2 linked regions of the Amycolatopsis sp. NBC_01488 genome follow. Each later gene encodes a partner of the first gene's protein in a complex. Links are inferred from orthologs where the notes say so. Each region holds a gene or a part of one and is shown in the gene's direction. Other genes may lie near its edges.

The links. Proteins that work in one complex are often made in the same cells at the same time.
Region 2: the proteins of OG738_RS00185 (region 1) and OG738_RS26665 are in contact, whole or in part, in a solved structure (PDB 6OKG), measured with the Escherichia coli proteins. The link is inferred for Amycolatopsis sp. NBC_01488 from one-to-one orthologs.

The regions. Positions count from the first base shown.
Region 1 is NZ_CP109434.1:43,497-50,942, forward strand. The notes cover bases 1-2,829. They hold OG738_RS00185 (beta-ketoacyl-[acyl-carrier-protein] synthase family protein), read left to right. Parts: upstream 1-704; coding sequence 705-1,955; downstream 1,956-2,829. Other genes in these bases: OG738_RS00175 (beta-ketoacyl-ACP synthase III), read left to right, coding at 1-350; OG738_RS00180 (acyl carrier protein), read left to right, coding at 432-677; OG738_RS00190 (hypothetical protein), read right to left, coding at 2,005-2,592; OG738_RS00195 (DUF3145 domain-containing protein), read right to left, coding at 2,728-2,829. Outside these bases: more of OG738_RS00195, read right to left, coding at 2,830-3,231; OG738_RS00200 (hypothetical protein), read left to right, coding at 3,504-5,636; OG738_RS00205 (dihydrolipoyl dehydrogenase family protein), read right to left, coding at 5,638-7,032; OG738_RS00210 (Lsr2 dimerization domain-containing protein), read left to right, coding at 7,169-7,446. UniProt on the Escherichia coli protein: Involved in the type II fatty acid elongation cycle. Catalyzes the elongation of a wide range of acyl-ACP by the addition of two carbons from malonyl-ACP to an acyl acceptor.
Region 2 is NZ_CP109434.1:5,585,317-5,589,389, forward strand. Bases 1-2,915 are described here. They hold OG738_RS26665 (phosphopantetheine-binding protein), read left to right. Parts: upstream 1-1,288; coding sequence 1,289-1,543; downstream 1,544-2,915. Other genes in these bases: OG738_RS26655 (non-ribosomal peptide synthetase), read left to right, coding at 1-1,057; OG738_RS26660 (MbtH family protein), read left to right, coding at 1,054-1,263; OG738_RS26670 (beta-ketoacyl-[acyl-carrier-protein] synthase family protein), read left to right, coding at 1,540-2,778; OG738_RS26675 (beta-ketoacyl synthase N-terminal-like domain-containing protein), read left to right, coding at 2,824-2,915. Outside these bases: more of OG738_RS26675, read left to right, coding at 2,916-3,879; OG738_RS26680 (3-hydroxyacyl-ACP dehydratase FabZ family protein), read left to right, coding at 3,909-4,073. UniProt on the Escherichia coli protein: Carrier of the growing fatty acid chain in fatty acid biosynthesis.

The DNA.
Region 1 (7,446 bases):
AGGAGGGCCAGTCGGTCTTCCGGTGGGCGACCACCCAGATCGCGCCGATCGCCATGCGCGCGCTGGAGGTCGCCGGGCTCAAGCCGTCCGATGTGGACGTGCTGATCCCGCACCAGGCGAACCTCCGCATCGTCGAGGCGATCGCGAAGAAGCTGCGGGCCAACGGCGCCCGCGACGACATGGTCGTCGCCGACGACATCAAGTACTCCGGCAACACCTCGTCGGCGTCCATCCCCCTCGCGCTGGACCACATGCGCAAGGCCGGGACGGCGAAGTCCGGCGACGTGGTGCTGGCGGTCGGGTTCGGCGCGGGCCTGTCCTACGCCGGGCAGGCGTTCGTCTGCCCCTGATCGATCACCGTTACGCTCCCCGCGGGCATTCGCCCACGGGCAACCCAAGACCCCCAGATGGACCGAGAAGGGAACTACCCCATGGCTGACAACGCTGAGATCCTCGCCGGCCTCGCCGAGATCGTCGAAGAGGTGGCCGGTGTGGCTCAGGACGACGTCACCGCCGAGAAGTCGTTCGTGGACGACCTGGACATCGACTCGCTGTCGATGGTCGAGATCGCCGTGCAGGCCGAGGACAAGTTCGGCGTCAAGATCCCGGACGACGAGCTCGCCAACCTCAAGACCGTGGGCGACGCCGTCAACTACGTGTCGGCCAACTCCAAGTAAGTCTGTTCCCTCCTTGAGGAGACTCCCATGAGCAACATCGACGTCGTGATCACCGGTCTCGGCGCCACCACACCGCTCGGCGGGGACGTGACGTCCACCTGGGACGGTCTGCTGGCCGGGCGGAGCGGGATCCGGGCGATCGAGGCCGACTGGGTCGAGGAGCTGCAGCTGCCGGTCAAGATCGGCGGCATGCTGGCCGTCGATCCGTCGGAGGTCCTTCCGCGGGTGCAGGCCCGCCGGCTGGACCGCTGCGAGCAGGTCGCACTGATCGCCGCCCGCCAGGCGTGGGCCGACGCCGGGTATGCGGAACCGACGGACGAGCACACCGACGTCGACCCCGACCGCCTCGGCGTGTCGATCGGCACCGGCGTCGGCGGCCCGGTCACCCTGCTCACCCAGAACGACCTGTTGCACCAGCAGGGTCTCCGCAAGGTGTCGCCGCTGACCGTGCCGATGCTGATGCCGAACGGCCCGGCCGCGCACGTGGGCATCGACCTGAAGGCGCGGGCCGGGGTGCATTCCCCGGCCTCGGCCTGCGCTTCGGGTGCCGAAGGCATCGCGAGCGGGGTGGAGATGATCCGCTCCGGGCGTGCGGACGTCGTGGTCGCTGGTGGTGCCGAAGCGTGCATCCACCCGATCACGCTGGCCGGGTTCGCCCAGGCCCGCACCGTGTCCACGCGCAACGACGACCCGGCGAGCGCGTCGCGGCCGTTCGACGCGAGCCGCGACGGCTTCGTCCTCGGCGAGGGCTCCGGCGTGGTCATCCTCGAGCGGGCGGACCAGGCGAAGGCCCGCGGAGCGCGGATCTACGCGACGATCGCCGGGCACGGCATCACCTCGGACGCCTACCACATCACGGGCAACCACCCCGAGGGCATCGGCCAGATCGCCGCGATGCGCGCGGCGATGAAGATGGCCGGCGTGACGCCGGCGGAGGTCGGGCACGTGAACGCCCACGCGACGTCCACTGTGGTCGGTGACATCGGCGAAGCGGCGGCGATCCGCAACGCGGTCGGGGAACACCCGGTCGTGACGGCGCCGAAGGGCGCGCTGGGCCACCTCGTCGGCGGCGCCGGCGCGGTGGAGGGGATCATCACGATCCTGTCGCTCTACCACGGCATCGTGCCGGCGACGCTGAACCTGACGGACCTGGACCCGCGGGTGCAGCTGGACGTCGTCTCGGGTGAGGCGCGCAAGGTCGAACTGACCGCGGCGATCAGCAACTCGTTCGGCTTCGGCGGGCACAACACCGCGCTGCTGTTCACCCCGGCTGCCTGAGTTCCACCAGCACGAAGAAGGGCCCGGCTTCGGCCGGGCCCTTCTTGGTTCAGCATTTTTCGTGCTCGGGTGGCGGGCCCTTCTCGACGGAGTCGATCTTCAGGGCGTTGTCCTCGACGATCACCGGCAGCACGAGCCGCCACTTGATGCACGGCTCGGGGAAATACGTGGGCGCGTCCGCGACGTTCTGCTCGCTCGTGAACCCGACCAGGACTCGCAGCGAGGAGCCGGCGCCGCGCTCGATCCGGTAGACGAACGCGTTACTGTCCTTTGTGGTGCGGACGCCGTTCTTCCAGTTCGTCGGTGTCTGCTCCGACACGCGCTGGGCGCTGGCCACGCTCGTCCACGCCTGGTACTCCTTGGCGTTGATGGCGTGGAAGTACTTCACCAGCAGCTCGCGCACGGCCTCGGCCTGCGGGTGCGCCTGCGCGTCGTCGCTCATCCGGACGGTGCCCGACTCGGCGCCGGCACCGGCCGAGGACGGCGCCGGCTGCGCGGCGGAGGTGTCGTCGGCGGGCTGGTCGGGCCGGCGGTAGAGCTCGCGCGCCAGCAGGCTGGCGCCCACGGTGAGGGAGAGCACCACGACCACGACGGGTGCCAGCCAGCGCTGGCGGGAGCGGGGAGCTGGGGTGGTCACCCCGCAGAGCGTACCGGCCCGGGCAGGGCACGCCGGTACAGCAGGGTGGGTGCCCGCGCCCGGACGCGGACGGCCCGGCGCGCCGGGATCACCCGTGGTCGCGCCGGGCCGCCCGCCGGAAGCCGTTCGCCCCGGTCAGCCGACCTGGTGCAACCAGGTCACCGGTGCGCCGTCGCCGGCGTGGCGGTAGGGCTCGAGCGCCTCGTCCCAGCTCGCGGCGAGGAGCTCGTCGAGCTTGTGCGCGAGCGACTCACCTCCGCGGGTCATGGCGACGAGCGCGCGCAGCTGGTCTTCGCCCACCACGATGTCGCCGTTGGCGCTGGTCCGCCCGTGCCACAGGCCGAGGCCGGGCGCGAAGCAGAACCGTTCGCCGTCGACGCCCGCGCTGGGCTCTTCGGTGACCTCGAACCGAATCATCGGCCACGCCTTGAGCGCCGCCGCCAGTTTGGCGCCGGAGCCCGCGGGCGCGCGCCAGCCGCACTCGGCGCGAAGCTGACCCGGACTGGCCGGCTGCGCCGTCCACTTCAGGTCAACGCGGGCACCCAGGGTGCCCGAAATGGCCCACTCGACGTGCGGACACACCGCAGACGGCGACGAGTGGACGTACACCACACCTCGGGTGCTGCCACGGGTGCTCACTGCTACCTCCGCTTGTTGCTCGACGAGGGACGTCTTCCCCTACGCCCTACTCCGAGCTGCAGCGCGGCCTCAGTGCGGCTCCCGAATGCCGCCTCCGATGCGTTGTAGCACATTCTGCACCCCAACCGTGCTGTTTGGCCACACGAACACCACAAGTCACCCGGGGCACCACTTTCGGAGGGCACGCGGCCGCGTCGTCCCCGTGTCGCACGGTTCCTTGCGCCGGGCGCGCTAGCGTGATGACCCGGAACGACGAGCAGGGAGGGATTTCGGTGCGACTGGTGCGCCTGGAGCGGCAGCAGTCCCGGGTGGCCGACGACGTCCGGGCGGCACTGGCGTCCCTCGGCCGTGGCAGCACCGTCATCGGCGGGATCGCCCTGGTCGGCGTCGGCTCGGTGACCGAGCGCCCGATCGAGGCGGTGGTCCTGCTCCCCCACGGGGTGATCATCGTGATCGGCGTGGACCTCCCGGACCCGGCGCTGCGGCTGGAAGCCCCGCTGGGAGCGGCGTGGAAGGCCGACGGCTGGCCACTGATCGCCGACGACGACGCGATCAACCCGGCGACGGAGGCACTGGACATCTCCCAGGCGTGCGAGCAGCGGATCCTTTCCCTGGTCCCGGGCACCGCGCCGGTGGGGACGATCGTCGCGGTAGGACCGTACGTGGAGACGGTCGACCAGCCGGCGGGCGACCTGGCGGGCCCGGTCCGGGTCCTGCACCCGACCCCGACGACGATGCTGGCGGCGACGGTCTCGCTGGCCACGGCGCACCGGCCCCGGTCGGTCGACCAGGTGCGGGCGCTGATCCGCGGGCTGGCACCGGATGCCCCGGAGTTTTCGGACGACATCCTGGTGGGAGAGGGTTTCAGCCGCTTCACGGACGACTCGCCACCGGAGTCCCTTTGGGACAGTGCGCCGCCGGTGCCCGAGCAAGCGGCAGCCCCGGCCCCGGGCAAGGCAGGCCCGGTAGCGGGTTCGGCGGTGGCCGGTCCCCCGGTCGCGGCCCGTTCGGACGGCGCGGGAGCGGGGCCGGCCGTTTGGCAGACCAAAACCCCGGCTTCGCCCGATCCCGCACCGGCCCCCAGCGAAGGGCCCACCGAGCCGGAGTCCGCTCCTGTCGCTGACTCGGAGGACCACGGGCCGACGCCCGCCTCTGCCGGAGTTCCGGGGCGCACCGAACCGGCGCTCGCACCTACCGAAGACTCGGAATCCACCGAGCCAACGCTCACCTCTGCCGCAAACCCAGACGCCACCGAACCGACCCTCGCCGCCGCCGAAAACCCCGAGCCCACCAAACCGACGCTCGCTGCCGCCGGAGTTCCGGGGCCCACCGAACCGGCGCCCACCTCCACCGCAAACCCCGAGCCGACCGGATCCCCGGCCGAAGAACCCGCGCCCGAAGCGGATCTCGCCAACTCCCCCGAAGAGCCGGCTGCCGCGGCGCCCGCCGGGCCTGCGCACACTCGCGCCGAGAACTCGGGGCCCGCCGAACCTCGGCTCAGCCCGGCCGCAAGTTCCGGAACGCCAGCCGCGGAAGCGGATCCCGCAGGCTCCTCCGCGCTTTCCGCCGACTCCGAGCGCACCGAAGTACTCCCCTCTCCCCCACGCGACAGGGCTCGACCCGGCTCCGCCCAGCAGAGTGACACCGAACGAACCGAGAATCTCGCCTTCCCCGCCGAGCCCGGACCGGCCGAACCCAAGCCGAACCCACCCCGGCCCGTCACGCTCGGCCAGATCACCCTGCCCCCGGAGCCCGAACCGCGCGCGTTCCCCACTCCGCGCCCCGCGCCCCGCGAAGCCTCGACCTCGAAGACCGTCCGCTGGCTCCCCTTGGCCGCCATCGGTCTGCTGGTCGCTCTCGTCGTCGCCGCGATCGCCGTTGCCACCTCGGGGGATGACACCGTCTCCGCGCCCACCGGGCCGCCCACACCCGCGACCCAGCCGCCGCCGCAGAGCTCGACGGCTCCCGCGCAGAGCCTCCAGTTCTCCCTGCGCGCCGCCGACCACGACCAGCGGTGCGCCTCCCACGCCTTCGGGGACGCCCAGGCCAGCCTGCAGCAGACCAGCTGCTCCGGCGTCCGGCGCGCCTCCTACGCCGCCACCGTCGACGGGCGGGGCGCCGCTGTCACCGTCGGGATCGTCGAGTTCCCCGATGCCGCGCAGGCCGCCGCCTTCAAGACCGTGGCCGACACTCCCGGCGGGGGCGGGATCCTCGACCTCGCCTCCGAGACCGGCACGTGGGGCGCCACGCCCGCGCCGCGCTTCGAAAACGCCGCCTACACCTCGAAGGTCGAGGGCACGTCCGTGCGGCTCGTGCAGGCGGTCTGGGCGCCGGGACCGTCCACTCCGGACGATCCCGGCCTGGCCAGGGCCGCGAAAGCCGCCCTGGACCTGCCCGCGCAGTGACTCAGAGGCCGTACGCCTCCAGCAGCCGCAGCCAGACCTCGCTGATCGTCGGGAACGACGGCACCGCGTGCCACAGCCGGTCGAGCGGGACCTCGGCGACGATCGCGATCGTCGCCGAGTGCAGCAGCTCCGAGACGTCCTGGCCGACGAACGTCACGCCGAGCAGGACGTTCCGCTCGGTGTCGACGACCATCCGGGCCTTGCCGGTGTAGCCGTCCGCGTGCAGCGACGAGCCCGCCACCGCGATGTCGATGTCGACGACGCGGTCGGCCGAGCCGGGCCGCGCGTCCGCCAGGCCGACGGCCGCGACCTCCGGGTCGGTGAACACCACCTGCGGCACCGCGTGGTGGTCGGCGGTGGCGGTGAAGCGGCTCCACGGCTCCGAGGACACCGGCGTGCCCGCGGCCAGCGCCGCCACCGTGTCGCCCGCCGCGCGGGCGCCGTACTTGCCCTGGTGGGTCAGCGGGGCGCGGCCGGTGACGTCGCCCGCCGCGAACAGCCAGTCACCGTCCACTGCGGACACCCGGCCGGTGTCGTCGACCTCCAGCGCGTGACCGGGCTCGACGCCGAACGCCTCGAGCCCGAGCCCGGCCGTCGCGGGCCGGCGGCCGGTCGCCACGAGGAACTCGTCGACGACGAGCCGCTCGCCGTCCTTGAGCACCACCTCGGTCCCGTTCCCGGTGTCGGACACCTCGGAAACGCCCGACTCCGTGTGCACGTACACGCCGGCTTCGCGCAGCCCGTGCAGCACGAGGTCGCCGGCGAACGCGGCGTTGCGCGGCAGCGGCCGCTCGCCGGTGATCACCAGGTGGACCTCCGAGCCCAGCGACGCGAACGCCTGCGCCATCTCGACGCCGACCACCCCGCCCCCGAGCACGCCCAGCCGGCGCGGCACCGACTCCGCCGACGTCGCCTCGCGCGAACCCCACGGCCGGATCGTGTCGAGCCCGGGGATCGACGGCGTGCTCGGCACGCTGCCGGTGCACACGATCACCGCGTGCCGCGCGGTCAGCACGCGGCCGTCGTCGAGGGTCACCTCCCGCTCGCCGCTGAGCGCGCCGTGGCCGCGGATCGGCTCGATGCCGGCGCCGCGGGCCCACTCGACCTGCCCCGAGTCGTCGCCCTTGCCGGTGAACCAGTCCCGGCGCGCGAAGACCGCCGCGGGGTCGAGCCGGTCACCGACCGGCACGCCGGGGATCCGCTTCGCCGCGGCCAGGAGGTTTCCCGGCCGCAGCAACGCCTTGCTCGGGATGCAGGCCCAGTAGGAGCACTCGCCACCGAAGCGCTCGTGCTCGACGAGGGCGACCTTGAGGCCTCCGCGGGCCGCCCGCTCGGCGGCCACCTCCCCCACCGGACCCGCGCCGATCACCACTACGTCAAAAGTCTGTCCAGACATGGCTTCAGCGCACACCACCACGCGAGTTCGCGCAAGCCAGCGGCTATCCTCGTCTCCGAAGCTGCAGGACATCGGCGGCCCGGGTGCCGTCGGCCCGGTGCGCGCGAATACCACGTTCGAGCACGGGAGGTTTGTCGTGGCCAAGAACACGGCTGTGCGGGTCCTGGACGATCTCACCGGCGAGCCCGCCGCCGAGACCGTCGGGTTCGGGATCGACGGCGTCGACTACGACATCGACCTCTCCTTCGCCAACGCCGACGCACTGCGTGAGCTGCTGCAGCGCTACGCCGACGCGGGTCGCCGCACCGGCGGCCGCAAGCGCCGGCCGCGGATCGTCCCGGGCGCGAAGCGGCCACGGGCGAAGGCGGCCCCGAAGACGGCGAAGGCGTCCACCAAGACCACCAAGACCACCAA
Region 2 (4,073 bases), 5.5 Mb from region 1 along the record:
CCTGCCCGCGCCGGTGGTCCCGGCCACGGCGGGCCACGACCGGCTGCGGACCCCGGCCGAAGACCTGCTGTGCGCGGCGTTCGCCGAGGTGCTCGGCGTGCCCGCGGTCGGCCTGCACGACGACTTCTTCGCCCTGGGCGGTCATTCGCTGCTGGCGACCCGGCTGCTGAGCCGCGTCCGCGAGCGCCTGGCCGGCGGGCTCGGCATCCGCGACCTGTTCGACCACCCCACACCGGCGCGGCTGGCCCGGCGGATCGAGAGCAGCGAAGGGGGAACGTCCTTCGACGTCCTGCTCCCGCTGCGCCGGGAAGGCAGCCGCGAGCCGCTGTTCTGCGTCCACCCGGCCGGCTGCGTCAGCTGGTCCTACCACGGGCTCGCCGCGCACCTGGCCGACCGGCCGCTGCACGGCCTGCAGGCGCGCGGGATCGTCGACGACGCCGCCTTGCCCGCCGACGTCGGCGCGATGGCGGCCGACTACCTGGCGGAGATCCGGCGGGCCCAGCCGCACGGGCCCTACCACCTGCTGGGCTGGTCGTTCGGCGGCGTGGTCGCGCACGAGATCGCCTGCCGGCTGCAGGACGAGGGCGAGCAGGTGGCGCTGCTGGTGAGCCTCGACAGCGCGCCGGGGGGCGACGACGCCCTGCCGGACGACGAGGAGCTCGCGGCGATCGTGCTCCGGTTCTTCGGCTACCGCGGCGACGAGGAACCCGTGCACGGCCCCGACTTCGCCGGCCTGCGCGAGCTGTTCGCGCGGGAAGCCAACCCGCTGGCCGAGCTGACCGCGGAGCAGCTGAAGCGGTGTTTCGCCGCCTGGCGCAACAACCTGAAGCTGCAGGCGGAGTTCGTCCCGCGGACGTTCCACGGCACGCTGCTGCACTTCGCCGCGGCCGCCGACGCGGACAATCGCACGGCCGCGGCCTGGACGTCCCATGTGGACGGTGCGGTGACCGTGACCGGCCTGCCGGCCGGGCACGACGCCATGACCGGAGCCGAGCCGCTGCGGCGGGTCGGCGAGGCAATCGAAAAGTACCTCGCGAACGAAAGGAGCGATCGGTGACCAACCCCTTCGACGACGAGACGGGCACCTTCCACGTGGTCGTCAACGCCGAAGGCCAGCACGCCCTCTGGCCCGTCTTCGCCGAACTGCCCGATGGGTGGGACCGCGTGCACGGCCCGGAGAACCGCGCGGCCTGCCTCGCCTACGTCGAGGAGAACTGGCGGGACCTGCGTCCGCGCAGCCTCGCCGCCAAACACGCCGAATAACCCCCGAACCGAAGGAAGCACGAAGATGACCAGTACCGAAACCTCCTCGCGCACCGCCCGGATCAAGGAGATCGTCTGCGACGTCCTGGAGATCGACGAGGACGAGATGACCCCGACCAGCCTCTTCATCGACGACCACGGCGCCGACTCGCTGCTCGCGATCGAGATCCTCGCGTTGCTGGAGAAGGAGTTCAAGGTGACCATCGAGCAGGCCGAGCTGCCGCGGATGGTGAACCTGACCGCCGTGCACGAAGTGGTCGCAGAGAGCGCGGGCTGGTGACCGGCCACCGGGTGGTGCTCACCGGGCTCGGCGCGCTGTCGAGCATCGGCCTCGGCGCCACCGAGTTCGCGGCCGGCCTGCGGGCCGGGCGCAGCGGCGCCCGGGACATCACCGGGTTCGACACCACCGGGTTCGAGCACTCCCGCGGCTGCGAGGTGCGCGGGTTCGATCCCGGCGACTGGATCCGGAACCTGCCGGTGGAGTCACTCGGCCGGGCCACCCGGTTCGCGGTGGCCGCGGCCCGGATGGCCCTCGAGGACGCCGGCCTGACCCCCGATCTGCTGCGGTCCCGGCGCGGGATGGTGGCGATCGGGACGACCGACGGCGAATCGAACGAGCTGGACGAACTGGCCGCGGCCGGCATCGCCGGCGGCCCGGAATCACTGGCGCCGCAGGCGGTCCGGCGCGTGCCGCCGAGCCGCTTGTCCACGGCGATCGCCCGTGAACTGGCGCTCGGCGACGTCGAGGCGACCACCATCGCCACGGCGTGCTCGGCGGGCAACTACGCGCTCGGCTACGGCTTCGACGCGGTGAAGGCGGGCGAGGCCGAGTTCGCGCTGTGCGGCGGCGCGGACGCCATCTGCCGCAAGACCTTTGCCGGGTTCTACCGGCTGGGCACGATCGCGCCGGACAACTGCCGTCCGTTCGACATCGGCCGCAAGGGCATCCTCACCGGCGAGGGCGCCGGCGTGCTCCTGCTGGAGACGCTGGACTCCGCGCTCGCCCGCGGCGCGCGGATCCACGCGGAGGTACTGGGGTACGGCCTGAACTGCGACGCTTACCACCAGGTGGCACCGAACCAGGACGGCGTCGCGCAGTGCATGCGGCTGGCCCTCGACGACGCCGGGCTCGACCCGGCCCAGGTCGACCTCGTCTCCGCGCACGGAACCGGCACCAAGGCGAACGACGTCACCGAATGCGGTGCCATCCACGACGTCTTCGGCCCCGACGCCCCGCGCACGGTTTCGCTGAAGTCCATGCTCGGCCACACCATGGGGGCGGCCAGCGCGCTCGCCGCGATCGCCGGCGCGCTGGCGATCCGCGAGGGCTTCGTGTTCCCGACCATCAACCACGTCGAGACCGACCCCGAGTGCGCGGTCGACTGCGTCCCCAACCACGCCGTCGACGCCGAGATCGACGTCGTGCAGAACAACGGGATGGCGTTCGGCGGCAACAACGCGAGCGTGGTCCTCGGCCGCTACCCGGCCCTGGCCGGCTCGGGCCGGGCAGCGTAGCGCGGGCCGCGGGACCAGACCACCACGCAGTGAGGGAGTGAGCAGATGAGCGCAACGGCGACCGGCGCGGTGATCACCGCGTGGTCCGCGGTGTCGCCCTTCGGGATCGACCGCAAACATTTCCTGGACGGGCTGCGCACCGGCGAGCCCGCTCGCCACACCGCAGCGGCCGAGGGCGGGGTGCCCGGCGAACGCGGCCACGCCGTCCCGGACTTCGACGTCCGGGAAGTGCTGGGCCGCAAGGGAACCCGCGCGATGGACCGGGTGACGGCGCTGGCCGTCACGGCGGTGGGGCAGGTCTTCGACGCCGGGGCCGCGCCCGGCGGCACGGGACTGGTGCTCGCGACGAGCGGGAGCACGCAGAGCATGATGGACTTCACGCGGTCGTCGCTGCTCGGGGACAAGCCCTACCACGTCGACCCGGCCCGCATGCCCAACACGGTGATGAACTGCGCCGCCGGCCGCTGCGCGATCTGGTACGGGCTGAACGGGCCCAACGTCACCCTGGCCAGCGGCCGGGTTTCGGGCCTGTCGGCGTTCCGCTACGCGACCCGGCTGCTCGCCCGCGGGCGAGCCGACACGGTGCTCGTGGGCGGGGCCGAGGAGTACTCCGCCGACCGGGCGTGGCTCGACTTCCACGGCCGCGAGGACGGGCCGGCGCCCCGGCCGCTCGGCGAGGGCGCCTGCATGATGCTGCTGGAGCGAGCCGGGACCGCGGCCGCGGGCCGACCGCGGGCGTTGGCCATCACGTCCCGGGTCTTCGCGAGCGACGACCTGCGCGAAGCATTGCGCGGCTGCGTGCTCGCGGCGCTGGCCGAAGCCGGCGTCGACCCGGCCGCGGTGGACGTCGTCGTGCCCTCCGGGGCGGGCGGCCGGACCGGTGCGCAGGAAACCGAGGTCCTCGACGCGGTGTTCGGCGCGGCCCAGCTTCTCGACGTCGGTGCGCTGATCGGGGACACCGGTGCCGCGTCGGCGTGCTTCGGCGTGGTCGCCGCGCTCGGCGAGGCCGAGACGGGCGCGCGGATCGCCGTGGTGACGTCGGCCGACGCGGACGGGTCCGTCGCCTGCGGTGTCTTCGGGCTGCCGGGGCACGAGCGTTGACCGGGACGGCGAGCCCGGTCCGGGGTGCGGTGGAGGTGCTGGAGACCGGCGTCCAGGCGGACGGCGGCTGGCACTCGAAAGCCCGCTTCGCGGTCCGCGAGATCGAACCGGTCTTCGCGGGCCACTACCCGGGACTGCCGCTGTTCCCGGGCGTGTGCCTCGTCGAGTGCGTGCACCGCGGCGCGGTCGCGGCC